3 regions of the Pseudaminobacter sp. Soil_N_29 genome follow, and region 3 is predicted to be linked to each of the others. Evidence: predicted binding sites of a transcription regulator. Region 3 holds the regulator's gene; each other region holds the start of a gene.
What was found. The regulator LexA, encoded in region 3, represses DNA repair genes until DNA is damaged. The targets are predictions, from matches to a motif close to TGTTCNNNNTGTGTTCNG.

Region 1 (10,196 bases), on a different contig from region 3:
AGCAAGGCGTAGTACAGACTGTCGAACGATACGATGGCAATCACCGCCACCAGCAGGATGTTCATCGCCGCGCCGATATAGGGCAGGAAGTTGAGCAACGCTGCCGTCGCGCCCCAGACGAAGGGGGTGGGCATGCCGACGGCCCACAGGCCGAAACCGATGACGACGCCCAGCCCGATATTGATGATCGTGATCGTCAGCAGGTAGTGCGAGATTTCCCGCTCGATGTCGTAGACAATGCGCAGCGCGCGCTTCTTTTCGCTGAGCCGGGCAAAGGACTGCACGATCTTCTGGTAGAACAGCGTGCCCGAGGCGAGCAGGAACAGCGACAGTACGAAGGTGATTGCCGGCGCCGCGCTGGCCGAGAGGATGTTGCTGGCGGCCTGGGAGATGATGCCGGGCTGGGCGATCACCACCCGCTGCACGCCCGGTTCCTGCGGGGTTTCCGCAGCCCGCTCGACCTGATGGGAGATGTTCATCATCTTTTCGAAGGGCTGGCGCAGCTTGGCAAGCCGCTGGTGAAGCTGGACGCCGATCGCCGGGGCGTCGTCGATCAGCTTGGTGACGGGGCCGCTGAGCAGATAGCCGCCGATGCCGATGATGCCGACCGTGATGAGGACCAGGATGGTCGCCGAAACCGGCTCGGGGATTCCGCGCTTGCGCAGAAATCGGACTATGGGGGTCAGGATCAGCGCCAGAAGGCAGGCAAGGATGACCGGCATGAAGAAATCGCGCCCGAAGTAGAGCGCCGAGGTTGCCATCATTGCGAAGATGCCGATCAGCAGAGAGCGTATGTGCCTGACGTCGGATGCGGTTCGTTCGGATTCCGTCGGGCCGGCCTCGGACAATTCGTGCTTCATTTCCGAATCCCCCACGGACCGCGGGCCGCCGCGGCAGGCGGCGGGCGAAAAGTCCCTGTGGGCTGCACAATGCGCCTGGCGGGACTTGGTTCCCGGTCAGCCGGCCGCCCGCGTATGCTGGCCGGCGGCGACCTCGCGGCGCACCAGCGGCGCGACCCTGGTGCCGAACAGTTCTATGGCCTTCATGACCTTGGCATGAGACAGCGTGCCGATCGCCATCTGCAGCAGGAAGCGGTCGTTCCTGAACAGCTTGTGGGTGGCGATCATCTTCTCGGCCACCTGCTCGGGATCGCCCACGAACAGCGCGCCCCGGGGCCCCCGTGCCTGATCGAAGTGGGCCCGGCTGGTGGGGCCCCAGCCGCGCTCGCGGCCAATGCGGTTCATGACCTCGGCCTGGGGGCCGTAGAAGTCGTCGGCCGCCTGTTCGGCGGTTTCGCCGACGAAGCCGTGCACGTTGAGGCTGGTGGCGAGCCCGGCGGGATCGCGGCCCGCGCGGGCGGCTGCCTGCCGGTAGAGGTCGAACAGCGGCGCGAAGCGGGCCGGTTCGCCGCCGATGATGGCGAGCGCCAGCGGCAGGCCGAGCGCGCCGGCGCGGGCGACCGAGGTCGGCGTGCCGCCCACTGCGATCCAGATCGGCAGTTGTTGCTGATAGGGGCGCGGATAGACGCCGCGGTCGTGGATCGAGGGGCGCAACTCGCCCGACCAGGTGACGCGCTCGCTCTCGCGCAGCTTCAGGAGCAGTTCGAGCTTTTCGGCGAAAAGCTCGTCATAATCTTCGAGCCGGTAGCCGAACAGCGGTAAGGATTCGATGAAGGAGCCACGCCCCGCCATGATTTCCGCGCGCCCACCGGAGATGAGGTCGAGCGTGGCGAACTGCTGAAAGACGCGCACCGGATCGTCGGAGGAGAGCACCGTGACGGCGCTGGTGAGCCTTATGCGGCTGGTGCGCTCGGCCGCGGCCGCCAGGGCAACGGCGGGGGCAGAGGCCGCGTAGTCGGGCCGGTGGTGTTCGCCAAGCCCGAACACGTCCAGCCCGACCTGATCGGCAAGCTCGATCTCCTCCATCAGGTCGCGCAGGCGCTGATAGGGCGTGACGGCGCCGGGGCCCGGCACCGGGCTGACATCCGCGAAAGTGTAGAGGCCGATTTGCATGGCTTTTCCCGAAGCGTTTATCAGTAGAGGTAGATATGCGCGGGTCCCGGCACCAGATGCCCGGAAGAGAACCGTGGCGGCCGAATTTGCCGCGACAAAGCGTTCCGCGAGGGCAACAACTGCGCGCTGCATGGCCGAAATGCAGAATTGGCGCTTGAACTCTCGGCTCTGCTGCGTATGTAAACGGCTCGTAATGATAAGAGACGTAAAGGCGAAAATTGGCAATCTATAGGGAAAAGGACTTCAACGAGCGGCGCAACGCCGCAAACGAAGCAAAGAAGGCTCTCCTCGAAAGGTTCAAGGCAAGACCGGCGGACGATGATCCGGAAGTGCTGGCCCGCAGGGCCGAGCGCCAGGCCATCCTTGAAGCCCGCGCGATACGCGAGGCCGAGAAGGCCCGCATCAGGCAGGAAAAGCTTGCCCGCGAAGCCGCCGAGAAGGCTGCACGCGAGGCTGCCGCAGCCGAGGCGCGCAGGATAGCCGAAGAGGCTGCTGCTGCCGAGGCCAAGGCAAAGGAAGCCGAGGAGAACGAGCGCATCGCTCGAGTGCTCTCGGACGAAGCCGAGCGCAAGGCAAAGCGCGACGCGCGCTATGCGGCCCGCAAGGCCCGCAGCGGGCGCATGCCGCCGCCGCCGCGGCCGTAACGCGCAAGGCCGGCTGCCGGCCAGCATTTCCGTTTCGACCAGGAACCCTAAGGCGCCACGCCGCGGGGTTCCTTGTCGTGCGCTATTTCTTGTCCTTCAGTTTGAGCGCATGGACCGGCTGGACCGACTGTGGCGCTGCCGGCGCAACGCCCCGCCTCTTGGCGTCCTTCTTGGGTTTCCGGGGTTCCTTGTTGCTGCGCAATTGACCCTTGGCCATGGCCTGCTCCTCCGAATAGCACAGTGAAGCAACGGATTGCCTTGAGGGCAAGGATAATTGCAACGCCGCGACGCGCCCGTGCGCCGGCTCCCTTCTTGACGCAGAGACGCGGCGCTCGTGGGAGGACCAGCGGCGCAGGATAGCGCCGGAAGGCGCGCCGATGGGCAGGTAGGGCGCCCCTAAGGTCTCAGCCTCGGGAGGAGGTGGCTCTATCCCTCTTCGCCGTCCATCACCATCAGCCGTAATTGCCCGGTCCGGGAATCGGCCATGCGAGGTCCGGCAGCCTCCTTGCGCGAGGGCACGGATGCCTGATCGCCGCCGCCGGCGGCGTCGTCGCCGAGTTCCAGAGTTTCGATTTTCGCGCCGCGCCGGGTGATCTTGCCGGTGGAGATGAGAATGTCGTCGATGTCCTTGGCGGTCTGGCCGAAATGACCCTGCAGCCTGCGCACCCGCTCGTCCAGCCGCGACACGTCCTCCATCAGCCGGATCACCTCGCCCTGGATCAGGTGCGCCTGCTCGCGCATGCGCGCATCCTTCAGGATTGCCTGGATGACCTGGATCGACAGCATCAGCAGCGAGGGCGAAACGATGACCACGCGCGCCTTGTGCGCCCGGTGGACCAGCGCCTCGAAATTCTCGTGGATCTCGCTGAACACGGATTCGGAGGGCACGAACATGAAGGCCGTGTCCTGGGTCTCGCCGGCGATCAGGTATTTTTCGGATATGTCGCGAATGTGGACCTCGACATCGCGGCGGAAGGCCTGGGCGGCGAGCTTTTGCGCGTCAGGGCCTTCGGCGGCGCGGATGGCGTTCCAGGCCTCCAGCGGGAACTTGGCGTCGATGACCAGCGCCGGCGAGCCATTGGGCATCTTGACCACGCAATCGGGCCGGCTGCCATTGGAAAGCGTGGCCTGGAACTGGTAGCCGCCGTGGGGCAGCCCGTCGGCGACGATCGCCTCCATGCGCGACTGGCCGAAGGCGCCGCGCGTCTGCTTGTTGGACAGGATTGCCTGCAATTGCACCACCTGGCCGGCGAGCGACTGGATGTTGTTCTGCGCCGTGTCGATGACGGCGAGGCGCTCCTGCAGCTTCGCCAGGCTCTCATGGGTGGATTTCGTCTGCTCGGTCATGGTCTGACCGAGGCGGCCGGTCATGGCGTCCAGCCGCTGGCTGAGCGACTGGGTGAGCTCGGCCTGCCGTGCGCCGAACAGTTCGGCCATGGCGCCCATGCGGCCCTGCATCTCGGCCTGCGCCCGCAGGATGGCGCCCATGCGCGCCTCGGCCTCGGCGGCTGCGAGCGCCCGCGAGCGGGAAGAGCGCCACAACGCGAGCGCCAGCATGGAAAGCAGGGCGGCCATGAAGACGCCGCCCAGGCCCAAGGCCTGGCCAAGCGTGAATGCGCTGGCGCCAAGCTGAAGGGCCGGCTGCGAAAGAAGGGCGGGCAGATCGCTCATCGGCGCAGGATACGCGATTCGCAAGCCGAGAAAAGATCAAAACAAGAACATTTGTAGGACTGGCAGTTGACGCTTTTTGTGCGAGGTCTTAGGTGAGGCGCATGACGATAAAGCCGCTGATCATCCTTCCCGATCCTGTCCTGCGCCAGGTTTCCAAGCCCGTAGAGCGCGTGGACGAAGAGCTGCGCAAGCTGGCCGACGACATGCTGGAAACCATGTACGAGGCCCCCGGCATCGGCCTAGCGGCGATCCAGATCGGCATTCCGCTGCGCATGCTGGTGATCGACCTGGCCAAGGAAGGCGAGCCGCCGGCGCCGATGGTCGTCGTCAACCCCGAGATCCTGCACGGCTCGGACGAGCGCTCGCTCTACGAGGAAGGCTGCCTGTCGATCCCGGACTATTATGCCGAGGTCGAGCGGCCGGCCACGGTGCGGGCGAGTTTCCTTAATCGCGAGGGCAAGCAGCAGGAGATCGTGGCCGAGGGGCTCTTGGCCACCTGCCTTCAGCACGAGATCGACCACCTGAACGGCGTGCTGTTCATCGACCACATCTCCAAGCTGAAGCGAGACATGGTGATGCGCAAGTTCAAGAAGCTGGCCAAGGACCGCCCGCCGAGCCGCATGGTGGGGTAACACCCCGGATCGTTGAAAATCGCGTCTTCGCCCGCTATGATATCGCTGATATCAGGCGGAGGCGGTTATGGGCGACATGCTGATCCGTGGAATTCCAGAACCGCTGAAACGCGAAATCGCTCGCGCGGCCAAGCAGGACGGGAAGAGCTTGTCCGCCAAGGCGATCGAACTGCTTCACAAGGGCATGGTTGCAAAGGAAGACGTCAAACCTGCCGCTGAACAATCAGCATGGGATGCGTTGCGGGCGGTGTTTGTCGCCGAAGGTGCGATCGATGATGAATATTCCAAGATCATGGAAGAACTCGAATCTGAACGGAAGCGGGACTTCGGCCGGCCAATCGAGGATTTCGAATGATCGTGCTGGATACGAATGTCGTTTCGGAAGCTAGCAAACCTTCACCTTCTCCGGCCGTACTCAACTGGTTTCAAAACCAAAGCCTGCTGGAACTTTATCTTTGCGGACCTGTGGTGATGGAACAAACTTATGGTGCCGAAAAATACCGGATCCGGACTGGATCTGACCGCTATATTCGCGTTCTAGACCAGCTTGTCCTCGACCAGTTCCGCAATCGACTCCTTGAGTTTGATGGCGTCGCGCCTTCCCTTGCAGGCAAGCTGAGGGCTATGAGGGAGAGGAACGGTCGGCCGGTCAGTCTCCCTGACGCCATGATCGCCGCCATCTGCCTTGCTCACGACGCCACCTTGGCCACGCGAAATACACGCGACTTCGACGGGCTTGACCTGAAGCTCGTAAACCCGTTTGAAGCGGGTGAATGACCGGCGCGGCTATCCGCGCCTACGAACAACAGCCGGATCGGGAGTAGAATGCCGCTTCGCGTCATCTTCATGGGTACGCCGGATTTTTCCGTGCCGACGCTGGCCGCCATCGCTGCGGCCGGGCATGAGGTGGTCTGCGTCTACACCCAGCCGCCGCGCCCGGCAGGCCGGCGCGGACTGGAGCTGACGCCGTCGCCGGTGCAGCGCGAGGCCGAAAGGCTGGGCGTCGAGGTGCGCACGCCGCTGTCGCTGAAGGGCGAGGCCGAGCAGGAGGCGTTTCGCGCACTTGGCGCCGATGTCGCCGTGGTGGTGGCCTATGGGCTGCTGCTGCCGAAGGCCATCCTTGAGGGCACGCGGCTCGGCTGCTACAATGGCCACGCCTCGCTGCTGCCGCGCTGGCGGGGGGCCGCCCCCATCCAGCGCGCCATCATGGCCGGAGATGGCGAGACCGGCATGATGGTGATGAAGATGGATGCCGGGCTCGACACCGGCCCGGTGGCGCTCGCGGCAAAGGTTGAGATCGGCCCGGATATGACGGCCGGCGAGTTGCACGACCGGCTGATGGAGCAGGGCGCTGGCCTGATGGTCGAGGCGCTGGCGAAGCTGGAGCAGGGGGACCTGCCGCTGACTGCTCAGCCCGAGGACGGTGTGGTCTATGCCAAGAAGATCGACAAGGCCGAAACGCGCATAGATTGGGCGCGGCCGGGATCGGAAGTGCACAACCACATACGCGGTCTCTCGCCTTTTCCGGGTGCCTGGTGCGAGGTGACGATCGGCGGCAAGACCGAGCGGCTGAAGGTGCTGCGAACCACGCTTGGCGATGGGAGTGGCGCGCCGGGCGAGCTACTGGACGAATCTCTCACTGTTGCCTGCGGCGAAGGTGCCGTGCGGCTGCTGGAAGTGCAGCGCGCCGGCGGTAAAATCATCTCGGCGGAAGAATTTTTGCGCGGGGCCAAGCTCGGCAAGGGAGGAAAGCTCTCATGAGCACGGTAACCGTAAGGCAGGCGACGCCTGAGGACCGGAAGGCGATTTTCGGCGTCGAGGAGCGCGCCTTCGGGCGCAAGCATGAGGCGGATCTTGTCGAGCGCATCGTGGCCGACGGCGAGCAGCTTCTGGAACTGGTTGCCGAGAAGGACGGCCACATCGTCGGTCATGTGCTGTTCTCGCGTCTGCTGGTCGATCCCGACGGCACTCCCTTCGATGCGGTTTCGCTGGCTCCGCTGGGTGTGGACCCCGACTATCAGGGGCAAGGCGTGGGCAGCGCGCTGGTGAGGCGCGGGCACGAGATCTTGCAGGAGCGCGGCGAGAAGCTCTCCATCGTGGTGGGCGATCCGGCCTATTACGGCCGCTTCGGCTATGCCCGCGCGGGCGCCGAAAAATTCACGAGCGACTATCAGGGCGATGCCATGCAGGCACTTTACTGGGGCGAGGCCCCGACCAGCGGCCAGCTGGCCCATCCCCGCGCCTTTGCCGGTTGGTGAGCAGTGCCGCGCTATCGCCTCGACATCGAATATGACGGAACCGCCTATGCCGGCTGGCAGCGCCAGGACGGGCCTGCCACGGTGCAGGGCGCCATCGAACAGGCCATCAAGGGCTTTTCCGGCCAGGAGGTGACGCTGCGCGGCGCCGGCCGCACCGATGCCGGCGTGCATGCAACCGGGCAGGTCGGCCATGTCGACCTCGACAAGAACTGGCGCGACGACACGGTTCGCGATGCGGTGAACGCGCATTTGCAGATGGCCGGCGAGGCGGTGGCCATATTGGCTGCGCGCATGGTGCCGGACGATTTCGACGCGCGCTTTTCCGCCACCGGCCGGCAATATCTCTACCGCATCCTCAACCGCCGCGCGCCGGCCGCATTGGAGGCACACCGCGTCTGGCTGGTGCAGAAGCCGCTGGACGCCGAGGCCATGCAGGCGGCGGCGCAGGTGCTGGTGGGGCGGCACGACTTCACCACCTTCCGCTCGCAGCAGTGCCAGGCGGCCAGCCCCATACGCACGCTCGACCGCTTTGACGTGGTGCGCAATGGCGACCTCATCGAAATCCATGCCGCAGCGCGCTCATTCCTGCACAACCAGGTGCGCTCCATGGTGGGCACCATCAAGCGGGTGGGCGAGGGAGCCTGGACGGCGCAGGACGTGAAGGACGCGCTTGAGGCGAAGGACAGGGCAGCCTGCGGCACGGTGGCGCCGCCGCAAGGGCTTTACCTGACTGGGGTCGACTATCCGGAAGCGTAGATTCCGAAAACGGACTGCAGCACTACCAGAACGGTGATCGAGGCCGCCAGCATGCCGGCAAAGACCGCGCTGCCGAAGGCGGTGCCCTTGGCGATGACGACATTGGTGAGACGCCAGGTGAGCACCATGGACAGGCTGAACAGCGCCAGCGACACCGCCGTGAAGAACCCCGAATTGGCCGGCAGGACGAGCCGCAGCAGGGCGGCAGGCAGCAGCAGCCAGGACAGGATTGCCGTGCCCCAGTTCAGCGCCACGACATATTGCACGAAGCGGTCGCGGATACCGGCCAGCGGCGCGGCGAAGGCGAGCGCCACCAGCGGCAGTATCCAGGTGCCGAGGTCCACCACCGCAAGCCGCAGCAGATAGGAGAAGGGCCCCACCGGCGCGGCCGGATCGGCGCCGAGTTCCTTGGCGGTGCCCACCCAGCCCACGATCAGCGGCGGCAGCGCGATCACGATGGCGAAAAAGGAATTCCAGAAGCCATCGGCCGAGATGTCGAGCAGGCCCAGGCCGTCCCGGCGGCCCGTCATCAGTCGCCAGGCGCCGACCAGATATCGCTCTATGTCGTCGGCGGGCGGCATTGTCAGCCTCGTTCGAACCAGTCCCGGATGAATCGAGCGTAGATATCGGTCAGAGTCTCGAGATCGGCAACCGCCACGCGCTCGTCCACCATGTGCATCGTCTTGCCGACCAGGCCGAATTCGACCACCGGGCAGTGGTCCTTGATGAAGCGTGCGTCCGACGTGCCGCCGGAGGTCGACAGCGCCGGCTTGCGCCCGACGACGGCTTCGACCGAGCCGCTCAGCGTCTCGATCAGCTGCTCGTCGCGAGTGAGAAACACGTGGCTCGGCCCGTCGCGCCAGGCGAGCTCGAACTCGATGGGCTCCTTGCGGCCCTTGCGGTATTTCTTGCGGCCGCTGGCCACGTCGAGCCGGTTGTGGATCTCGGCCTGGATGGTCTCCGCCGTCCAAGTATCGTTGAAACGGATGTTGAAGGTGGCTGTCGCCTTGGCCGGGATGACATTGGTGGCCGGGTTGCCCACGTCGACAGTGGTGATCTCCAGATTTGTCGGCTGGAAATCCTGCGTGCCCTCGTCGAAGTCGGGCACGAGGAGCGCGTCGAGCAGGGTCATCAGCCCACGCACCGGATTGTCGGCGAGGTGCGGGTAGGCTGCGTGGCCCTGGCGGCCGTTGACCGTAACGGTGCCGGACAGCGAGCCGCGCCGGCCGATCTTGATCATGTCGCCGAGAACGTCGGGGTTGGTCGGCTCGCCGACGATCGAGGCGTCCCACGTCTCGCCCTTGGCGGCCGCCCAGTCGAGCAGCTTGGTGGTGCCGTTGATGGCGGGGCCTTCCTCGTCGCCGGTGATCAGCAGCGAAACGGAACCCTTCGGCTTGCCATGCGCCTCGATATGGCGGGCAAGGGCTGCCACGAAGCAGGCGATGCCGCCCTTCATGTCCACGGCGCCGCGGCCATACATCTCGCCATTGTCGATGGTCGCCGAAAAGGGCGGGTGCTTCCACGCCGCCTCGTCGCCAACCGGCACCACGTCGGTGTGGCCGGCAAACATCAGGTGGGGGCCGTTGCCGGAAAGCCGGGCATAGAGGTTTTCAATGTCGGGCGTGCCTTCCTCGGAGAACACCGGCCGCTCGACCGTGAAGCCGAGCGGCTTCAGCATGGCTTCGAGCGCGGTGAGCGCGCCGCCCTCGGCGGGCGTCACGGAGGGGCAGCGGATAAGGGCGGCGAGGTTTTCGGCGGGATCTTTTGGCAGCATCATGGCGATGAGGGATAGTCGAAAGCGGCGCGGCTGTCACGCCCGAGATGGCGACCGCGGAGCCTTGCCTGGCTTGTGGTTTTCGTGCCGTATAGCGCTGCGCCGAAAGAGATTTTTTCCATGGTCGGTACAAATACCCGGATCGTCATTGCGGGCGCCGGCAGCATAGGTTGCTATGCCGGCGGCTGCCTGGCGCTTGCGGGCCGCAGGGTGCGGTTTCTTTGCCGGCCGAGGATCGAAGCGATGTTGCGAACCGGCGGCCTGCGCGTCACCGATCTCGACAGCCGCGACGCGCGGCTCGACGCAGCCGAGCTTTCCGCAACCGCCGACCCGGGCGAGGCGCTGGCCGACGCCGGCGTGATACTGGTCACCGTCAAGAGCGGGGCGACGGATGAGATGGCCAGGCTCATTGCCGTCCACGCGCCGTCCGACGCGGTGGTGGTCAGCCT
Region 2 (10,196 bases), on a different contig from region 3:
TCGGCGTCGGAAAGGTTCTGGATTAGCGGGTGGTGGGATTTTTCCACCAGCTCGCGCTCGTCGCCGTTCAGGGCCCGGGCTTCTTCCTTGCGTGAAATGGCCATCTCGCTTGCTCCTCGTCGGTGCGCCTGCAGCGCGTTCCGGATTTCGGGCTGAGCAAGAAAATGTTTGGCACAATGCCGGAGCAGTCAAGGGGCAAGGGCGGGGCGGAAAGCTTCCGCCCTCGACGTCAGCGCGGCAGGATCTTCCCCGGATTGAGGATGTTTTGCGGGTCCAGCGCGGCCTTGATCGAGCGCATTACGTCAACCGCCTCGCCGAGCTCATGCTCCAGGAAACCCATCTTGCCCTGGCCGATGCCGTGCTCGCCGGTGCAGGTGCCGTCCATGGAAATGGCGCGCATGTTCAGGCGGCCGACGAATTCCTCCGCCTGCGCCACCTCCTTCGGGTCGCTCGCGTCCATCAGCACCATAACGTGGAAATTGCCGTCGCCGACATGGCCGACGATCGGCGCGATCAGACCCATGCGGGCGATGTCAGCCTCGGTTTCGGCGATGCATTCGGCCAGCCGCGAGATCGGCACGCAGACATCGGTCGAAAGCCCCTTCGCACCTGGCCGCAGCGTCAGCGAGGCCCAATAGGCCTCGTGCCGGGCCTTCCACAGTCTTGTCCGCTCCTCGGCCACGCTGGTCCACAGGAACGGCCCGCCGCCATGCTCGGCAGCGATCTCGCCAAAGCTCTGTGCCTGCTCGGCCACGCTCGCCTCGCTGCCGTGGAACTCCACGAACAGGCACGGGCTTTCGGGATAGTCGAGCCGCGAATGCTGCTTGATCGCCCGCATCTGCAACTGGTTGACCAGTTCTATGCGCGCCACCGGAATGCCCATCTGGATCGTCGCGATCACCGCGTTGCAGGCCGCTTCCACCGACGCAAACGGGCAGACGCCGCCCGAAATCGCCTGCGGGATGCCATAGAGTTTTAGGGTCAGCGAGGTGATGATGCCGAGGGTGCCTTCCGAGCCCACCAGAAGCCGCGTCAGGTCGTAGCCGGCCGCGCTCTTCTTGGCGCGCCGGGCGGTGGTGATCGCGCGGCCGTCGGCCATCACAGCCGTCAGCGCCAGCACGTTGTCGCGCATGGTGCCGTAGCGCACCGCATTGGTGCCGGAAGCGCGCGTTGCCGCCATGCCGCCGAGGCTGGCATTCGCGCCCGGATCGATCGGGAAGAACAGGCCGGTGTCGCGCAGATGGGTGTTCAGGGCCTCACGCGTCACGCCGGGTTCCACCACGCAGTCGAGATCCTCGGGGTGGACGGCGAGGATGCGGTTCATGCGTGAGGTGTCGAGCGAGATGCCGCCGCCCGGCGCATTCACATGGCCCTCGAGCGAGGTGCCGGTGCCGAAGGCGATCACCGGCACCCGGTGCGCCGCGCAGGCCCGCACGATCTCCTGCACCTCCTCGGTGGTTTCGGGAAACACCACCCCGTCCGGCGCCTGGGTGGGGATATAGGTGGTGGTGTGCGCGTGCTGCTCGCGCACCGATGCGCCCGTCTGCAGGCGCTCGCCGAAACGCTGCTTGAGGATGCCCAGCACCGCCGCAATGCCATCCTCGTCGCGTTCAACCATCGCCACGTCGCTAAGAGCCATGCTTTCCTCCGCTATTGGACCATGAGCGGCCGGCGAGAAGAGTCTAAGTGTGTTGCATTCAACAACCGCCAAATGAGGAAGCTGTCAATGACTATCCAGGCCCCGTTCGTCTCCCAGGAGATGGAGATCGAGAAAGACTGGATCGACTACAACGGCCATCTCAACATGGCCTATTACAACGTGATCTTCGACCGCGGCTCCGACGGGGCGCTGGAGCTGCTAGGCATGGGGGCGGACTATGCCCGCGACCGCAAGCTCACGATCTACACGGCGGAAGTGCACATCTGCTACGTGCGCGAACTGCATCTGGGCGACAAGGTCACGGTCAGCTTCCAGCTCATCGACCATGACGAGAAGCGCCTGCGCGCCTATCAGGAAATCCGCCATGTCGACGGCTGGCTGGCCGCCACCTCGGAAACGCTGTCGCTGCATATTGACATGTCGGGCCCGAAGGTCGCCCCCTTCCCCGCAGACATCCAGGCCAAGGTCGACGCCATGGGTGCCGCTCACGCCGCCTTGCCGATGCCAGAGCGCGCCGGCCGCTCCATCGCCATCAAGCGCAAGAACGGCTGAACGCCTAAGCCACCTTCCTGCGACACCGCGCCGCTCACCCCGCGGAATGGCCGACGGCGGGCATCACGCGATGCCTGCCGCGACGGCGCATTTGCGCTGAACAAGCGCGGGAAATCGCGCCAATCGTTAAAATTTTAACGGAGAGGGACACATTAACCTTAAGGGTTTTTGCACAGTTTGAGCCAAGGGGCGGATTGATCCCACCCGCGTGGCGGGCACAATCCCGACGATTCGACTCAACGACCGGAACGGTGGCGGGCGGCAACGTTCGGAGAATTTGCATGAAGATTGACGTGGCGCAGCTCTCCAGCCGCCTTGCATCCGACCACTCAATAAGTGACTATGATTTCTGGCGTGCGTTGAAGACAATAAACAACGAGCTCTATCGCATTGAACGTCTTCAGCTTCCTATCCCGATGAAGATGATCTATGCCCGCGCCATCATTACATCTGCCAGAAACCAGCGTCGCCGCAAGGTAAACTGACTCTGTGCTTGCGCCGCCTGCAAGGCGTAAGCGCCTCCGCAGCACCTCCCCCTCCCGAAAAATCTGTTTTTGAAGCGAGCCCCGCCCGAGAGAATCAGGCCGCGCTCGCCCACTTCGCGTTAACCAAGCAGGCGTGCTGGCGTTAACGAAGGTTGAGAGGCTTGCGCCTCACTCCGCAAGCTTTTCCTTGAGGAAGGCAATCGTGCGCCCCCATGCGAGATCGGCCGCCGCCTTGTTGTAGCGCGCTTCGGAGGTGTCGTTGTTGAAGGCATGCTGGGCGCCCTCATAGACGTAGATCGTGAACTTCTTTCCCTGCGCCTCCAGCGCTTGCCTGTAGGGCTCGATGCCGGCGTTGATGCGCTCGTCCATGCCGGCATAGTGAAGCAGCAGCGGCGCATGGATGTTCGCCACGTCCTCGGTTTTGGGCTGGCGGCCGTAATAGGCCACCGCCGCGTCGAGGTCCGGCGCGTTCACCGCCAGATCGTTGACCACGCCGCCGCCCCAGCAGAAGCCCACGGCACCAACCTTGCCGTTGCCGCCGTCGATCTGCTTCAGATAGGCCACGGTGGCCAGCCCGTCCGCGACGGTCTGGTCGGGCGCGAGCCGGGCAAACATTTCGCGCGCCTTGTCCTCGTCCGACGGCGTGCCGCCAAGCGGCGAAAGGAAGTCGGGCGCCAGCGCGATAAAACCTTCCAGCGCGATGCGCCGCGCCACGTCGCGTATGTGCGGGTTCAGGCCCCGGTTCTCGTGGATGACGATGACCGTGCCGAGATTGCCGCCCGCGGCAGCCGGGCGCACCAGATAACCCTTCATTTCGCCCTTGGAGCCCGGATAGGTGATGTCCTGGCCCTTCACCCGCGCATCGTCCTCCGCAACGATCGCCGCCTGTGCAGCATTTGCAGCCAGCAGCGGCGCGATCGCGGCGGCTGCCGCGCCTGAGCCTGCCAGCTTCGTCAGCTTCTCCATGAAGCCGCGCCGGTCGAGCGTCAGATGCGTGTATTCGTCATAGGCGTCGATCATTGCCTGCGTAATGGCCGGTCTGTTCATCGCTTCCTCCTGCCTCCCGTTCCATCGAGCAAATATGCGAGCGACGGGCATGGTCCAGCCTCATCAAATTTTCGTCAATCGGTGTCAGCCCGGCGGCATCGCCACATCTCAGGGACAAGGCTTCTATTGCGGGCTCGCCATCTGGCGAACCAGCGCGTGTTTCCCGCAGATGCCGCTGTCGGCACAGCCTGATCGTGCCGGAACAGGCGACAACGTCAACGAAGGAGAAGTGCGATGACCTTCAGGACCTTGCTGTCAGCAAGCGCCTTGGCAATCGGCGCAGCATTCCTGGCATTTCCCACCTACGGCTTCGCCGCCAACGCTACCGCCGCCCAGATAGTCCCGGTGGCAGCAACAACGAGCCCGAGCGGCCAGCAGCATCAGCCGCGCAAGATGGGCTTCCGGCAACGCGTGCACGAATGCAAGGCCGAGTGGAAGGCCGACAAGGCATCCGGCAAGATATCGGGCAACGAAACCTGGAAGAAATACTGGAAGAACTGCAACATTCGGCTGAATACCAGCCAGTGAGGCCGCAAACCATGAACGCACAGGAAATCATAGTCGCGGTTTCGAACCAAAGCGGCCTCGACCAGGCCAGGGCGGAAATGGCCGTTGGCACCATATTGTCGATGTTCGAGCACGAGGCGGGCGAAGAGCGCGTCGCAGGGCTCTTCGCCGCCGTCCCCGGCGCGGAAGACCTGGCGCATAGCTACGACGTCATGGCCGCCGCCCAGTCCGGCGGCGAAAGCGGCGGGCTTCTGGGTTCCATCACCTCGGCGATTGGCGGGCTTCTGGGCGAAAAGGCCGGCGCTCTGGTGAACGGCATCGCGCAGCTTCGCGCCAGCGGGCTCGACGCCGACCAGATCAAGCAAGCCGGACAAACCCTGTTCCAGAAGGCCGAACAAGCCGCCGGTCCGGATACGATCAAGCAGATCGTCGACTCCATTCCCGGGCTGAAGAGCCAGATCGGGCTCTGATCCCGCCCCCTCCTCGCTTGCACGCGGAAGTGCCGGCCCCGGCCTTCCGCGTCAACCATGGGCACAAAACGGCAACATCGCTGGCCTTTCGGCCCCGAATCACTACATTCGGTGGAAATGTCAGATTTTCCCGACGACATCCCCTTCTTCGATGAGCCCGGTGCGCCCGCCCCGCGCCCTGCCGGCGCGCCTGCGCCCGGCGGCATTGCCGCGCGCGCCATGGCCGCGCGCCAGGCCTCCGCGCCCGATTATCTGAACGGCCTCAACGCCGAACAGCGGCTGGCGGTCGAAACCACCGAAGGCCCCGTGCTGGTGCTCGCCGGTGCCGGCACCGGCAAGACGCGCGTGCTCACCACCCGGATCGCGCATATCCTCGCCACCGGCCGCGCCTTCCCTTCGCAGATCCTGGCCGTGACCTTCACCAACAAGGCGGCGCGCGAGATGAAGCAGCGCATCGGCCTGCTGGTCGGCGAAGCGATCGAGGGCATGCCCTGGCTCGGCACCTTCCACTCCATCGGCGTGAAGATGCTGCGCCGCCATGCCGAGCTTGCCGGCCTGCGCTCCGACTTCACCATCCTAGACACCGACGACGTCATCCGCCTCATCAAGCAGCTCATCCAGGCCGAGGGGCTGGACGACAAGCGCTGGCCGCCGCGCCAGTTCGCCATGATGATCGATGCGTGGAAGAACAAGGGCCTCGGTCCTGCCGAAATTCCCGAGGGCGACGCCCGCGCCTTCGCCAACGGCAAGGGGCGCGAGCTCTACAAGGCCTATCAGGAGCGGTTGCAGACGCTGAACGCCTGCGACTTCGGCGACCTGCTCTGCCACCCGATCCGCATCTTCCGCGCGCATCCCGACGTGCTGAAGGAATATCACCGCCGGTTCAAATACATCCTCGTCGACGAGTACCAGGACACCAACACCGCGCAATATATGTGGCTGCGCCTGCTAGCGCAGGAAACCGGCGCCCCGGGTAAAAAGAATGTCTGCTGCGTGGGCGACGACGACCAGTCGATCTATGGCTGGCGCGGCGCGGAGGTCGACAACATCCTGCGCTTCGACAAGGATTTTCCGGGCGCTGTCGTCATCCGGCTGGAGCGCAACTACCGCTCCACCGCCCATATACTGGGTGCTGCCTCGCACCTCATCGCCAACAATGAGGGCCGGCTGGGCAAGACGCTGTTCACCGACGTCGCCGACCCCGACGACTCCAAGGTCAACGTCCACGCCGCATGGGATTCGGAAGAGGAAGCCCGCGCCATCGGCGAGGAGATCGAGCAGCTCCAGCGCAAGGGCCATGCGCTGAACGACATGGCCATCCTCGTGCGTGCCTCCTTCCAGATGCGCGAGTTCGAAGACCGTTTCGTCACGCTCGGCCTCAACTACCGCGTTGTCGGCGGCCCGCGCTTCTACGAGCGGCAGGAAATCCGCGACGCCATGGCCTATTTCCGCGTCGTCGCGCAACCGGCCGACGACCTCGCCTTCGAGCGCATCGTCAACGTGCCCAAGCGCGGGCTTGGCGAAGCCGCCATCCGCCAGATCCACGACACGGCGCGCGCCCTGCGCATCCCCATGCTGGAAGCGGCGGGCAATCTTGCCGAAAGCGACGAGCTGAAGCCCAAGCCGCGTGCGGCCTTGCGCGAGGTCGCCGCCAATTTCGAGCGCTGGCAGAAGGCGCTCGACAACACGCCGCACACCGAGCTTGCCGAGATCATCCTCGAGGAGAGCGGCTACACCGACATGTGGAAGAACGACCGCTCGGCCGAGGCGCCGGGCCGGCTCGAAAACCTCAAGGAGCTCATCCGCTCCATGGAGGAGTATGAGTCGCTGCGCTCGTTCCTGGAGCATGTAGCGCTGGTAATGGATAGCGAGCAGAATGAGGAGCTCGACGCTGTCACCATCATGACGCTGCACTCGGCCAAGGGCCTGGAGTTCGAGACGGTGTTCCTGCCCGGCTGGGAGGAAGGCCTGTTCCCGCACCAGCGCTCGCTGGATGAGGGCGGCCGTTCGGGGCTGGAGGAAGAGCGCCGGCTGGCCTATGTCGGCCTCACCCGGGCCAAGCGGAACCTGCACATCTGGTTCGTCTCCAACCGGCGCATCCACGGCCTGTGGCAGTCCACCATTCCGTCGCGCTTCCTCGACGAGCTGCCGGAAGCGCATGTGGAGGTGGCCGAGGCTGGGGACAGCTATGGCGGCTATGGCAGTGGCTATGGCGGCCGGCAGAATCCCTATGGCGCCTCGCGCTTCGACAGTATCGGCTCGGACCAGAAATCCTTCTCCAACACCTATGCCACACCCGGGTGGCAGCGCGCGCAGGCAAACCGCAACGAGGCGACCGACCGCAACTGGGGCTCGCGCTCCGGCCACCATGTCGAGCGCATCGGCTATGGCGAGACTGATTCCGGCTATGGCGCCGGCCGCGGCTCGGTGAAGGGTCGCACCATCGAGGGCGAACTCGTTGCCAAGTCGGTTGCCGACGCCCCCTCGCCCTTCAAGGTCGGCGACCGCGTGTTCCACCAGAAATTCGGCAACGGCAACGTCGCGGCCATCGACGGCAACAAGCTGACCATCGACTTCGACAAGGCGGGCCAGAAGCGCGTGCTGGATAGTTTTGTAACGGCGGTGTGAGACTGGCCCTCGTAGCGCAGCGGCATCAGCCCAGGATCTGCTTCAGCCTTTCCGCCGCTCCGGCAGCCAGATCGGCATAGCGCTCCTCGAGTTCCTCGGCGGCCTTGACCACATCCGGGTCGTAGTCGTTGAACTCGAGCGCCCGCACCAGTTGTTCGACGAACTGCACCTGCTCTTCCAGCGCCTCGAACAGCGCCCTGACCTGGTCGGCGGCGATGTCGGGATCGGCCAGCATCTTTGGCACTTCCTTGTCCATCTCGGAGCAGGTTTCCGCCTGATTGCGCAGTATTTCCAGCCAGTCTGCCATCACGTTTCCTTCCGTCTGGCAAAATGCGCCTTGCACGCCCGAGGCGTCAACCCACGCGGGGACTTTACGCCCTCGCACCCGTATCGCGACTTAGAGCGGGCGGCCTTCCCAGCGGTCCAGAAACGTCTCGATGGTCATGGCCTGCATGTCGGGGATCGCATCGGCCAGCCGGTCCAGCGGCCAGTCCCACCAGGCCAGCGCCTCGATGCGGGCGATGGTCTCGGGCACAAAACGCAGCCGCTTGCTGCGCGCCGGCACGCCGGCCACGATCTCGTAGGCGCCGACGTCGCGCGTCACCACCGCATTGGCGCCGATCACCGCGCCGTTGCCGATCGAAACGCCGGGCAGGATGACCGCGCCATGGCCGACCCACACATCATGGCCGATGGTCACCGCCTTGGCCTGGCGGCGAGCGCGAAAATCCTGGTCGACGCCGAGATAGCGAAAATACTCGTTGGGCCGGTAGCTCACCTTGTGCGTGGTGATGCGCTCGACCGGGTGCTCCAGCGCGTTGATGCGGGTGTTGGCGGCGATGGAGCAGAACTTGCCGATGGTGGTGTAGATCGCCTCGGCGTGGCGCTCGAAATAGGAGAAATCGCCCACCGTCACCTCGCGCAGGATGACGCGCTCGCCGATAGCCGCATAGCGACCGAGGCGGCAGGATTTCAGCTCGGCCGTGGGGTGGATGCGCGGCTCGGCATCCTTGAAGCGAAGTGCGGGGTCCATGGCCCGGCTTTACGCCGCCGCGCGGCGCCCGGCAAGCCGCCGGCGCGGCCCCGCGCCTATTTCGGCTTGCCGTCGGTCCAGGTCACGTTCTGGCCGTAGAGCGGCACTGTGGTGACGGCCATCTTGGCCGAGCCGTTCTGCACCTGCCGCGAATGCGAAAGATAAATCAGCGTGTCGTTCTTCTTGTCGTAGATGCGGTTCACCACCTGCTTCTTCCAGATCAGGCTGATGCCCTGTTTGAAGACCTCCTCACCCTTCGAGCTCAGGTCGATCTTGCCGATGGTGATAGGCCCGGTCTGATGACAGGAGATGGCCGAGTCGGAAGGGTTCTCGAACCAGTTGCCCTTTTGCAGCCGGTCCACGATGCCGCGATCGAAATAGGAGAAGTGGCAGGTCACGCCCTCGATCTTGGGGTCTTGCACCGCCTGCACAATGATATCGTTGCCGAGCCAGTCGACCCCGACCCTGCCGACTTCCTCGGCAAGCGCCGGTGCTGCCGCACCAAGCAAAAGAGCCGCCGCACCGATTGCCGCTGCACGCATGGAGACCTCCTGATAAATCAGACCGTTCGCAACAATTGGGTGTGCCCGGTCGCGCTTGCAAGCTCTGGCCCGCCCAGGCGCGCTCGCCAGCGGCATCATGGCCCCTTTTGCGGGCGCGTTTCCGCCACTATCTTGTCAGGCATGGCGCAAGCTCGCAGAGCTGCGCGACTTCCGAACGCTGGACGAGGGAAACAGCTAGTCATGATGCGCTCCATTCTGGTCGGTATCCTGGTTCTCATGGCCGCTGGCGTGGGCTGGCTGACCTTCGACTGGTACCAGGCCCGCAATGGCGGCCAGGCCTATGGGGCTGCATTCACCCTTGTCGACCAGAAGGGCCAGCCGATCACCGAAGCGGCTTTCCGCGGCCACCCCTCGGCGGTGTTCTTCGGCTTCACCCATTGCCCCGAAGTCTGCCCGACGACGCTGTTCGAACTGGACGGCTGGCTCAAGCAGCTCGGCGACGAAGGCAAGGACATCAGGGCATATTTCGTCACGGTCGACCCCGAACGCGACACTCCCGAGATGATGAACGCCTATGTCAGCAACGTGTCGGATCGCATCACCGGCATCACCGGCGACCCCGACAAGGTGGCCGCCATGGCCAAGTCGTTCCATATCTATTCGCGCAAGGTGCCGCTGGACGGCGGCGACTACACCATGGACCACACCGCTTCGGTGCTGCTGCTGGATGGCAAGGGCGACTTCTTCGGCACCATCGCCTACGGCGAAAGCGGGGATACGGCCGTGGCAAAGCTGAAACGCCTTGCGGGCAAGGGCTGAAACGTCCACAAGCGCGGGCACAAATCGCCCTCTTTATGATTGTGAGCACCATGAGCCAGACACGCCTTTACCTCACGGCCGGGCGCAGCGATGCAGACCGCATCTTCGCCGCCCTGGAAACCGAATTCGAGGACGAGGGCTTTCCCATCGCTGTCATGGAAATAGACGAGGATCGCGACATCCACGAAGTGTCGCTCTACACCGACGGCGACGTTGACGAGACCCAACAGCGCATTCGCGAAGTGCTCGCCTCGCTCTCTCTGGACAGGCAAATCGAGCGCGAGACGCTACCAGATGTCGATTGGGTGGCGAAGTCGCTGGAAGGCCTGAAGCCGGTGCGGGCGGGCGGCTTCGTGGTGCATGGTTCGCATGACCGCGACGAGCCTCGCGAAGGCGAGATGGCCATCGAGATCGAGGCCGGCCTTGCCTTCGGCACCGGCCATCACGGCACGACCTCGGGCTGCCTCGAAATGCTGGAACAGGTCGTCCGGG
Region 3 (10,196 bases):
CCTGGTGGGCGAAAGCCTGATGCGGCAGGCCGACGTGGCCGAGGCCACCCGGCGGCTGCTGACGGGCGCCGAAGCAGCCCGCGCCGTGAACGGTTAGTCTAGGCTATGACGAGCAAGCCTGCCCTTACCCATCTCGGCGCCGATGGCCAGGCGCACATGGTCGATGTCGGCGCCAAGGCGGAAACCGAACGCACGGCGGTTGCCGAAGGCATCGTGACCATGCTGCCCGAGACATTGCGCATGATCCGCGCCGGCGATGCCAAGAAGGGCGACGTACTGGGCACCGCGCGGCTGGCCGGCATAATGGCCGCCAAACGCACGCATGAACTGATTCCGCTATGCCATCCGCTGCTGCTGACCAAGGTTTCGGTGGACATCGAGCCCGACGAAGCGCTGCCCGGCCTGCGCGTGACCGCGCTGGCTCGGGTGACCGGCAAGACGGGCGTCGAAATGGAAGCGTTGACCGCCGCCTCGGTGGCCTGCCTGACCATCTACGACATGGCCAAGGCGGTGGACCGCGGCATGGTGATTTCCGGCATCAGGCTTTTGGAGAAATCCGGCGGAAAATCCGGCGACTACCGGGCGGATAGCTGACGATGTCGCTGCTGCCGGTGAAGGACGCGCTCGAGCGGCTTCTGCAAGGGGCGGTTGCCTGCGAGCCCGAAGCCGTGCCGCTGGCGGAGGCTGCGGGCCGCATACTTGCCGAAGACGTGCGCGCGCTGAGAACGCAGCCTCCTTTCGATGCGGCGGCCATGGACGGCTACGCGGTGCGCGCCCAGGACGTGGAGACAGTGCCCGTCACGCTCCAGATCATCGGCGAGGCCCCGGCTGGCCGGCGATTCAACGGCCCGATCGGACCCGACCAGGCGGTGCGCATCTTCACCGGTGCGCCGGTGCCGGAGGGCGCCGACACCATCGTGATCCAGGAAAACGCGCGTAAGCTGGGCCAGGACACGGTCGAAGTTCTGGAAACCGTAGCCGCAGGGCGGCACATCCGCCGCAAGGGACTGGATTTCGTCACCGGCGACCTGCTCCTGGAAAAGGGCCGCGAGCTGGATGCCGGCGCGCTTTCGCTGGTGGCGTCGGCAAACCACCCTCGCCTCGACGTCGTGAAACGGCCACTGCTCGCCATCATCGCCACCGGCGACGAACTGCTGCCGCCTGGCAGCGAGCTTGGGCCCGACCAGATCGTGGCATCCAACGCCTTCGGCGTGGCGGCAATCGCCACTTCCGTGGGCGCGCGGGTGCTCGATCTGGGCATCGTCCCCGACAGCCGCCCGGCAATCGCCGCGCGCATCAGGCAGGCGCTGGACCACGGCGCCGATGTGGTGGTCATGCTTGGCGGGGCTTCCGTGGGCGACCACGACCTTACCCATGAGGCGCTGGCGAGCGAGGGCATGGTGCTGGACTTCTGGAAGATTGCCATGCGCCCCGGCAAGCCGCTGATGTTCGGCCGCCGCGGCCGCACGCGCTTCCTGGGGCTGCCCGGCAATCCCGTCGCCAGCCTTGTGTGCTCGCATCTGTTCCTGAAGCCGCTTCTGTCGCGACTTGCCGGCCGTTCCTACGAGCCCGATCTGCGCCAGGCCGTTCTCGGCAAGCCGATGGCGGCGAACGGCCGCCGGCAGGACTTTGTGCGGGCGGTGTTGCGAGAAGGGCATGACGGCCCGGTGGCGACGCCCTTCGAAGTGCAGGATTCGTCCATGCTGAGGACATTCGCGGAAGCCAATGCGCTGATCATTCGCGATCCCTTCGCCCCGGCAGCGCCGGCCGGCGCCCCTTGCACGATTCTGAAGCTACGCTGACTGCGCGCGGCTTCCCACGGTCTACACCGCAATGGATGCCGCCCTCCGGAAGCCGGTCGCGGCGCGATTGAGGCTTGGTGCGCAAAAGGCGGAAATTGCGCGGAACCAACCTCTTGCGCCGCTTTGCTGCAGCAAGGTGGCAAAGGTGGAGCGGAGCACGCCAATATCTCAGCCGGCAACCGATTTGCGCGTCTTCATGGAAATTTAAACAGTTGCAGAACACAACTGGAACAGATAGTGTTTGTTCTGGTTTTGTTTTGGGGGTCGATTCTCCCCGGGGGGGCTGGCCATGCTGACGCGCAAACAACACGAGTTGCTTCTCTTCATTCACGAGCGGCTGAAGGAATCCGGCATACCGCCTTCCTTTGACGAAATGAAGGACGCGCTGGACCTTGCTTCCAAATCCGGCATCCACCGGCTGATCACCGCACTGGAAGAGCGCGGCTTTATTCGCCGGCTGCCCAACCGGGCGCGCGCGCTTGAAGTGCTGCGCCTGCCCGATTCCATTGCCCCCGGCCTCACGCCTCGCACCAGGTTCTCGCCCAGTGTGATTGAAGGTAGCCTCGGCCGCCGCGCCGCCCCGGAGCCGGCTCGCGCGCCTCTGGCCAGCAACGACGAATCCGGGACGGCGATCTCGATCCCGGTTATGGGCCGCATTGCCGCCGGCGTGCCCATCGACGCAATCCAGCACAAGACCCATTCCATCACGGTGCCGCCAGAGATGATTTCCGGTGGCGAGCACTATGCGCTCGAGGTCAAGGGCGACTCCATGATCGAGGCCGGCATTTTCGATGGCGATACGGTCATCATCCGCAACGCCAATACGGCCAATCCCGGCGAGATCGTGGTGGCACTGGTGGACGACGAGGAAGCGACCTTGAAGCGCTTCCGTCGCAAGGGGGCCTCGATCGCGCTCGAGGCTGCGAACCCGGCTTATGAGACGCGCATTTTCGGGCCCGACCGGGTGAAGGTGCAGGGCAGGCTGGTTGGGCTGATTCGGCGCTATTGAACCGGGCGGAGTGTCGGGTGAGCAAGGAGCTCAACTCAGTCTTCGGAGGCGCGCGGTCGTTGTATTTGTGCGTCCTGGGATGACCCACGCGCTTCGGCTGACTGGGTCTCCGACTTTTTGACGTAGGGCGCCAAACCTCGCGCCTCGCGCGAAAACTGGCGATGGGCATGCCACGGCCGATAGGGCTCGCCCACCGCGTAGTGGACTTCCGCGCTTTCGCTGCCCACCTCGCCGCTACCAAGATAGACGACGGCACTGCCGAGTTTCGCCAGATCGCGCTTGGTGAGGACCAGCGCCCCCTCACGCCGACAGATGTTTTTGGCGGTGGCGTCGTCGACGACAATCACGGCGGCATATTCGCAGGCGGGACGCGCGATTGCCGGGTTTGCCGCGTGAACTACAATCGCGCCGGAGGGATGCACGGCAACGCAGAGGCTGTCGTGGCAGTCGAAGCCCGAGCTTGGCGCTTCATCTTGCCCCGTTTCGGCTTTTGGTAGCGCCGGCGGCTGCGTTCGGATTTTCGGCGGCGCAATGCCCTCGCCTTCGACTTCCGCGCCTGAAATTTCGCGATCCGTAACTGCAGCCTGGCTGCTCAGCTTCTGCGCAGTGCGCGACCTTCCCTTGCCGGCGCTTCTCTTCGAAGTGGTGTCGACTGGGCCAACGAGTTCCTCGCTACGTACTGCCCGTTTCCAGTTTTCAACGGTAAAAGCGTTCGGCCTTGTCCTGTTGACGGCGAGTTTTCCACCGCCAAGCGGCACGGCCACGAGCCGTCCGTCTTCGGAAACGAAAACGTCGGGCGTGCGAACATCGGTGAGCGTCAGCGCGCCGGCAAGTGCAGCCGGCACCGCGAGCAGCCGCAGCCAGGTCGAGGCCATGCAGGCAAACACCAGCGCGACTGTCAGCAGCACCAGCGACTGCGCCGAGATGAGCCCGACCGCGTCGATCGGGGAGCGCTCTGATATCCAGATCGACACTGCGATCATAAGCGACAGGCCCTTCCCCATCACGTAGAAAAACGGCGCGTCCAGCCCGATCGGCATTGCCAGCGAGCCGGCGACGGCGAACGGCATGACGAGTATAGAAACGCTGGGCATCACGGCCAGATTGGCAAGCAGGCTAAGCGGCGAGACACGCTGGAAGTGATAGACGCCGAAAGCAGTCGTCGCGACGCCCGCCACAACGGATGTGATGGCAAGCGCGCCCACGGCGCCGAAGGCCTTGGCAATTCCGCGCCCAATGAGCGATCTGGGCTGGGCCGGCGGCGCCCGCTTCTTCACATTCCGGCGTTCAGCCCATATCGCATAGGCGCTCACCAGCGCCGCGGTTGCCGCAAACGACATCTGGAAGCTTGGGCCCACCACCTCATGCGGTGATACGGCCATGATGACGAGCGCCGAGATGGCGAGATTGCGCGTGGTGAGCGCGCCGCGGTCAAAAAGCAGGGCTGTGAGCATCACCGCCAGCATAAGGAAGCTGCGCTGCGCCGCCACGTCGCCACCGGACAGGAACACATAGCCGGCAATTGCGGCGAGCGCTGCTCCGGCCGCGTATTTCTTGACCGGCCGCCTCGAGGCGAAGCCGGGAAAAGCCGCGAAAGCCACTCGCAGCGCGCTCATCACGGTGCCGGCCACCAGCGCCATGTGCAGGCCTGAAATCGAGATGATGTGGTAGATGCCGGTCCGGCGCATCGCCTCGTTGATGTCTTCCGGAATGCCGGCGCGAATGCCCACCACCAGGGCGGCGGCGATTTCGCCCTCAGGGCCGCCTATGTGGCCGCGAATGCGCGCGGCGATGGCGTTGCGGACATTTTCCAGGCTGTTGGAAAGCCTGGTCCGCAACAACGGCTGCGGCGCGCCTTCGACCAGATCGGGACCGCGCAGGAAAAAGCCGCTGGCGCCGATGCCGTCGAAATAGCTGGTAAAGGAAAAGTCGTAGCTGTCCGGCCGGACCGGCCCGGAAGGCGGCATCAGCGTGACCGCACCTTCGATCTGCGAGCCGACGATGGTGCCGGGCGGGACGCGGCGGGCGGTCAGCCGCACGCGCTGCGGCGCGTAGCGCAGCGTGGGCCGCGCAGTGGCCAGAACATCCATTGTCAGCCGCGCACGGCCATTGGCCATTTGCTCTATCGCCGCGACCCGCGCAGTGAGGCGCGTGGAGATTTCACCGCCCAGCATGGCGGTTCCGGCCCGCCAGGTCTCCAGCTTCGCCAGCGCCATGCCCGAAAGGCAGACCAGAACGGCAATGAGCACAAGCCGCACAGCCTGACGCCGCGCCGGCACCAGCGCCGCAAGGGCGACCGTAAGCGCAACCCCGCCGAGGAGCGGTTGGAAGTCCGGTTCGGAAGGGAGCCGGAAATAGATGATGGCGCCCGCGCCAAGCAGGACGGGCATGAATAGAAACGGCGTGCCCCGATCGAGCTCCGTTGCAAAGGCGGCAGCCAGCTCCCCGTTGCGATGGCCCCGCTTGATGGGATCGACAACTGCCGTCAGCGTCTGGCGCGCGGCTGCGCGCAGCGTCGCGACTCGTGGCGGCGGCTGCGGGGCCGGGCGCGGTGGGTCCGCTGTGTTCGGCAACGCGGGCGGTTGCAGCAGCGTCAGGCCTTCCGGCCCGCCGGTGAACAGCTCGCGCTCGCTCACATCCCCCCTTGGTGGTGCACGCACTGCCCCGGCTCCCCCTGCCCGAGAGCGCGGCCGCCCGCACAGCGCTTCGCACTGCCGGCCAGCCTGCCCCTTGCGCCACTGACCCTCTATGCTACATGAACGCTATCAAATTGCCATGCGCCTGCCCTTGCGGCTCCGGCCAGCCTGATCCTTCCTTCTGGAACCCTCATGTCCGACACAGTCATCACACGTTTCGCCCCCTCGCCCACCGGCTATCTGCATATCGGCGGCGCCCGCACGGCGCTGTTCAACTGGCTCTACGCGCGCCACACCGGCGGCAAGATGCTGCTGCGCATCGAGGACACCGACCGCGAACGCTCCACAGACGCGGCGACCGCCGCTATCCTCGACGGGCTCACCTGGCTCGGCCTGACCTGGGAAGGCGAGCCGGTGTCGCAGTTCGAGCGCGCCCCGCGGCACCGCGAAGTGGCCGAAGAGCTGGTGCGCACGGGCAAGGCCTATTACTGCTATGCCACGCCCGAAGAGCTCAACGAGATGCGTGAAAAGGCCCGTGCCGAGGGCCGGCCGCCGCGCTATGATGGCCGCTGGCGCGACCGCGACCCTTCCGAGGCACCCGCCGGCGTGAAGCCCGCCATCCGTATCAAGGCGCCCGCCGAGGGCGAGACGGTGGTGAATGACAGCGTGCAGGGACAGGTCCGCTTCCCCAACAAGGACCTCGACGACTTCATCATCCTGCGCTCGGACGGCAACCCCACCTACATGCATGCGGTGGTGGTGGACGACCATGATATGGGCGTCACCCACATCATCCGCGGCGACGACCACCTGACCAACGCCGCACGTCAGACCGTCATCTACAACGCCATGGGCTGGGACGTGCCGCAGATGGCGCACATCCCGCTGATCCATGGCTCGGACGGGGCAAAACTTTCCAAGCGGCACGGCGCGCTCGGCGTCGAAGCCTATCGTTCCATGGGTTACCTGCAGGCGGCGCTGTTGAACTATCTCGCGCGCCTCGGCTGGAGCCATGGCGACGACGAAGTGATGGCGATGGAGGACATGATCCGCTGGTTCGACATCGTCGACGTCAACAAGGGTGCAGCGCGTTTCGACTTCCAGAAGCTCGAGGCGCTGAACGGCATCTATATGCGCAAGATGGACGACGCGGAACTGCTCGACATCTTCATCGACACGCTGCCCCATCTGGAGAACGCGGAGGCGATCCGCGCCGGGCTGAATGACGCTCGCAAGGCGCAACTTCTGGCCGCCATGCCCGGCCTCAAGGAACGCGCCAAGACGCTGCTGGAACTCGCGGATGGGGCAGCCTTCCTGTTTGCTCAGCGCCCGCTGCCGCTGGACGAGAAGGCTGCCGCGCTTCTGGGCGAGCAGCAGCGTGAGATCCTGCGCGGTGCGCACGCGGCCCTGGCAGGTGTTGGCGCGGACTGGACCGCAGCCTCGACCGAGGCGGCGATTCGCGAATTCGCCAGCGCCAAGGAGCTCAAGCTTGGCGGCGTTGCCCAGCCGTTGCGCGCAGCGCTGACGGGGAAAAGCACTTCACCGGGCGTATTCGACGTGCTGGCTGTGCTGGGTCGCGAGGAAAGCCTGGCGCGCATCGCCGATCAAATCGATTAACGTTGCGGTCGCACCGCGGATTGGCGTTGCAACATGCCTGCTGCGGTGCAACATATCTCCGTTGCCGAACTTGGCACGCCCCCGGAAATGCGTTAGCAAAAACCCGCATTTCGAATGCCGGAAAAACGGCATTTTTCGCGGGTGACGCCGTTCGCCGAATAGAAAAGGAAGTTTGCGATGACCGACTCGACAGCCAAACTAGAATTTGGTGGCAAGACCCACGAATTCAAAGTGCGAAGTGGCTCTGTCGGCCCATCGGTGATCGATATTGGCGCGCTGTACAAGGAAACCGGGGCCTTCACCTACGATCCGGGCTTCACTTCGACCGCCAGCTGCGAGTCGGAGATCACCTATATCGATGGCGACGCCGGCGTGCTGCTGCACCGCGGCTATCCGATCGACCAGCTTGCCGAGCATGGCGACTTCCTGGAAGTCTGCTACCTGCTGCTCTATGGCGAGCTGCCCACCAAGGCCCAGAAGGACGACTTCGACTATCGCGTGACGCGCCACACCATGGTGCACGAGCAGATGTCGCGCTTCTTCACCGGCTTCCGCCGCGACGCGCACCCTATGGCGGTGATGTGCGGCGTGGTCGGCGCGCTGTCGGCCTTCTACCACGACTCGACCGACATTTCGGATCCGCACCAGCGCATGGTCGCCTCGATCCGCCTGATCGCCAAGATGCCGACGATTGCGGCGATGGCCTACAAGTACCATATCGGCCAGCCCTTCGTTTACCCGAAGAACGAGCTGAACTTCGCCGCCAACTTCCTGCATATGTGCTTTGCGGTGCCGTGCGAGGAATACAAGGTCAACCCGGTGCTCGCCCGCGCCATGGAGCGCATCTTCATTCTGCACGCCGACCACGAACAGAACGCCTCTACCTCGACGGTTCGCCTGGCCGGCTCGTCGGGCGCCAATCCGTTTGCGTGCATTGCTGCCGGCATCGCCTGCCTGTGGGGCCCAGCGCATGGCGGCGCCAATGAAGCGGCGCTGAACATGCTGGCCGAGATCGGCACGGTCGACCGCATTCCGGAATTCATCGATCGCGCCAAGGACAAGAACGATCCGTTCCGCCTGATGGGCTTCGGCCACCGCGTCTACAAGAACTACGACCCGCGCGCCAAGATCATGCAGAAGACCACGCATGAGGTTCTGGGCGAGCTCGGCATCAAGGACGATCCGCTGCTCGACGTTGCGATGGAGCTTGAGAAGATCGCGCTTACCGACGAATATTTCATCGAAAAGAAGCTCTACCCGAACATCGACTTCTACTCGGGCATTACGCTGAAGGCCCTCGGCTTCCCCACCACCATGTTCACGGTGCTGTTCGCCGTGGCGCGCACCGTGGGCTGGATCTCGCAGTGGAAGGAAATGATCGAAGATCCGAGCCAGAGGATCGGCCGTCCGCGCCAGCTCTATACCGGCTCGCCGGAGCGCGACTACGTGCCGATCGCCAAGCGCTGATCGGCAAGAAGCCTAGCGAAAAAGCGCCCCACGGGGCGCTTTTTCATTGTGAGGCCGGAGTGCGGCCGGAGTATTTAGTATGACGCTCCAGCCTCAAGAGGCTTCGTCGAACCGTTGAGAGAGCCTGGTGCTCGCGTATAAGGTGGGCCAAGCCTATGACTTATACTGCCGGCGACCGGGATGCCGTCGCCAGGGTGACGCCAACCAGGCCAGTCAGTTCGCCAGGGCCTGCGGCCAACTCTCCAAGACGACAAGATCGACGCCTTCGTCCCGGCCGACCACGGCCTGCGCACGGAAATGCGCGCTCTGCCGCGGCAATCCGGCCGTGAGGCTGTCGTGGAGGATCTCGTCATGCGCTACGGAAATGCCCCACGTGCAAGAAGAGAACGGCCGGGAGAAGATGACCGACATGGCAAGAGGCTGGGTCAAGGAGAGCTTGCACTTCCTGCTCGACCAGCGCCAATGTCATCGACGAATGACGGCCTGAGGTGCGGCGGATACCGAGTTCGACAAAAAGGCCCGAGGGCATCGGCCTGCGTACCGTGTGCTTCTTGCCGGCCGGCCTGCCAGAACTGGGCCGCATCGACAGGGAGCAGATTGCCAAGCTGGTCGGCGTCGCCCCATTGAACCGCGACAGCGGCTTGATGCGCGTCAAGCGTACGGTCGTCGGCGGCAGAAAGCAGGTAGGCTGCCTTGCCGGCGATCCGGTTTGACCCCGCACCCTGCGCACGCTGCCTCACCGCTTCGACGGAGCCGTATGGACCGATCGCATCGACAGGATCGGTCCGCTGGTGCGCAAGGACTGACGGCTTACTGGAGCGAGGCCTTCACGGCATCGATGGCCTCCTGGGCTCGGGCAGCATCGGGGCCGCCGGCCTGCGCCATGTCCGGCCGGCCGCCGCCGCCCTGGCCGCCAAGCGCAGCAGAGGCGACACGCACGAGGTCGACCGCGCTGAAGCGCTGGGTGAGATCGTCAGTCACGCCGACAACCACGCTGGCCTTGCCGTCATCGGCCGCGCCGACAAACACCACGACGCCGGAGCCGAGCGACTTCTTGCCCTCGTCGGCCAGCGGCTTGAGGTCCTTGGGCGAAACACCCGAAACGATGCGGCCCATGAAGCCGACGCCGGCAACAGTCTCGTTCGCTGCCACGGCGCCGCCGCCCGCCGCGCCGCCGCCGAGCGCCAGCTTCTTGCGCGCCTCGGTGAGTTCGCGCTCAAGCTTGCGGCGTTCCTCGACCAGCGCCTCGACGCGGGCCTGCGCATCCGCGGGCGACACCTTGAGCGCCGCCGCAATCGCCTTCAGGCGACGGTCCTGCTCATCGAGATGGCGGCGGGCCGCCTCGCCGGTCAGCGCCTCGATGCGTCGCACGCCCGCAGCCACCGCGCCTTCCGAGACGAGCCGCACGAGGCCGATGTCGCCGGTGGCATTGACATGGGTGCCACCGCAAAGCTCGACCGAATAGGGCTTGCCGGCCTTGTCGCCATCCAGGCCCGTGCCCATCGTCACGACGCGTACCTCGTCGCCGTATTTTTCGCCAAACAGCGCCATGGCGCCCTCGGCAATGGCATCGTCGACGCTCATGAGGCGCGTGGTGACCGGGCTGTTCTGCACCACGACCTCGTTGGCCATGGTCTCGATGCGCTCCAGTTCCTCGGCCGAAAT

Region 1: the regulator LexA is predicted to act here: its motif matches at 4,360-4,377, upstream of AC3A4H_RS18890 (DNA recombination protein RmuC).
Region 2: the regulator LexA is predicted to act here: its motif matches at 4,781-4,798, upstream of AC3A4H_RS10510 (ATP-dependent helicase).

What each region holds. Positions count from the first base shown of each region.
Region 1 is NZ_JBDGLC010000008.1:249,105-259,300, forward strand. Features, by position in the region: gene AC3A4H_RS18875 (AI-2E family transporter) at 1-860, opposite strand, end outside; gene AC3A4H_RS18880 (LLM class flavin-dependent oxidoreductase) at 957-2,012, opposite strand; gene AC3A4H_RS18885 (DUF6481 family protein) at 2,231-2,656, shown strand; gene AC3A4H_RS18890 (DNA recombination protein RmuC) at 3,083-4,327, opposite strand; gene def (peptide deformylase) at 4,429-4,959, shown strand; gene AC3A4H_RS18900 (plasmid stabilization protein) at 5,027-5,314, shown strand; gene AC3A4H_RS18905 (PIN domain-containing protein) at 5,311-5,736, shown strand; gene fmt (methionyl-tRNA formyltransferase) at 5,785-6,720, shown strand; gene AC3A4H_RS18915 (GNAT family N-acetyltransferase) at 6,717-7,217, shown strand; gene truA (tRNA pseudouridine(38-40) synthase TruA) at 7,221-7,973, shown strand; gene AC3A4H_RS18925 (transporter) at 7,958-8,554, opposite strand; gene dapE (succinyl-diaminopimelate desuccinylase) at 8,557-9,750, opposite strand; gene AC3A4H_RS18935 (2-dehydropantoate 2-reductase) at 9,868-10,196, shown strand, end outside.
Region 2 is NZ_JBDGLC010000003.1:400,989-411,184, reverse strand. Features, by position in the region: gene AC3A4H_RS10545 (hypothetical protein) at 1-104, opposite strand, end outside; gene AC3A4H_RS10540 (FAD-binding oxidoreductase) at 230-1,639, opposite strand; gene AC3A4H_RS10535 (thioesterase family protein) at 1,727-2,212, shown strand; gene AC3A4H_RS10530 (hypothetical protein) at 2,494-2,697, shown strand; gene AC3A4H_RS10525 (dienelactone hydrolase family protein) at 2,866-3,744, opposite strand; gene AC3A4H_RS10520 (hypothetical protein) at 3,979-4,272, shown strand; gene AC3A4H_RS10515 (hypothetical protein) at 4,284-4,721, shown strand; gene AC3A4H_RS10510 (ATP-dependent helicase) at 4,839-7,349, shown strand; gene AC3A4H_RS10505 (hypothetical protein) at 7,375-7,656, opposite strand; gene AC3A4H_RS10500 (DapH/DapD/GlmU-related protein) at 7,747-8,382, opposite strand; gene AC3A4H_RS10495 (CreA family protein) at 8,439-8,924, opposite strand; gene AC3A4H_RS10490 (SCO family protein) at 9,126-9,704, shown strand; gene AC3A4H_RS10485 (50S ribosomal protein L11 methyltransferase) at 9,755-10,196, shown strand, end outside.
Region 3 is NZ_JBDGLC010000002.1:65,463-75,658, forward strand. Features, by position in the region: gene trpC (indole-3-glycerol phosphate synthase TrpC) at 1-97, shown strand, start outside; gene moaC (cyclic pyranopterin monophosphate synthase MoaC) at 106-594, shown strand; gene AC3A4H_RS06345 (molybdopterin molybdotransferase MoeA) at 597-1,802, shown strand; gene lexA (transcriptional repressor LexA) at 2,092-2,811, shown strand; gene AC3A4H_RS06355 (ComEC/Rec2 family competence protein) at 2,847-5,471, opposite strand; gene gltX (glutamate--tRNA ligase) at 5,640-7,064, shown strand; gene gltA (citrate synthase) at 7,242-8,531, shown strand; partial or broken gene AC3A4H_RS06370 (transposase) at 8,728-9,251, shown strand; gene alaS (alanine--tRNA ligase) at 9,342-10,196, opposite strand, start outside.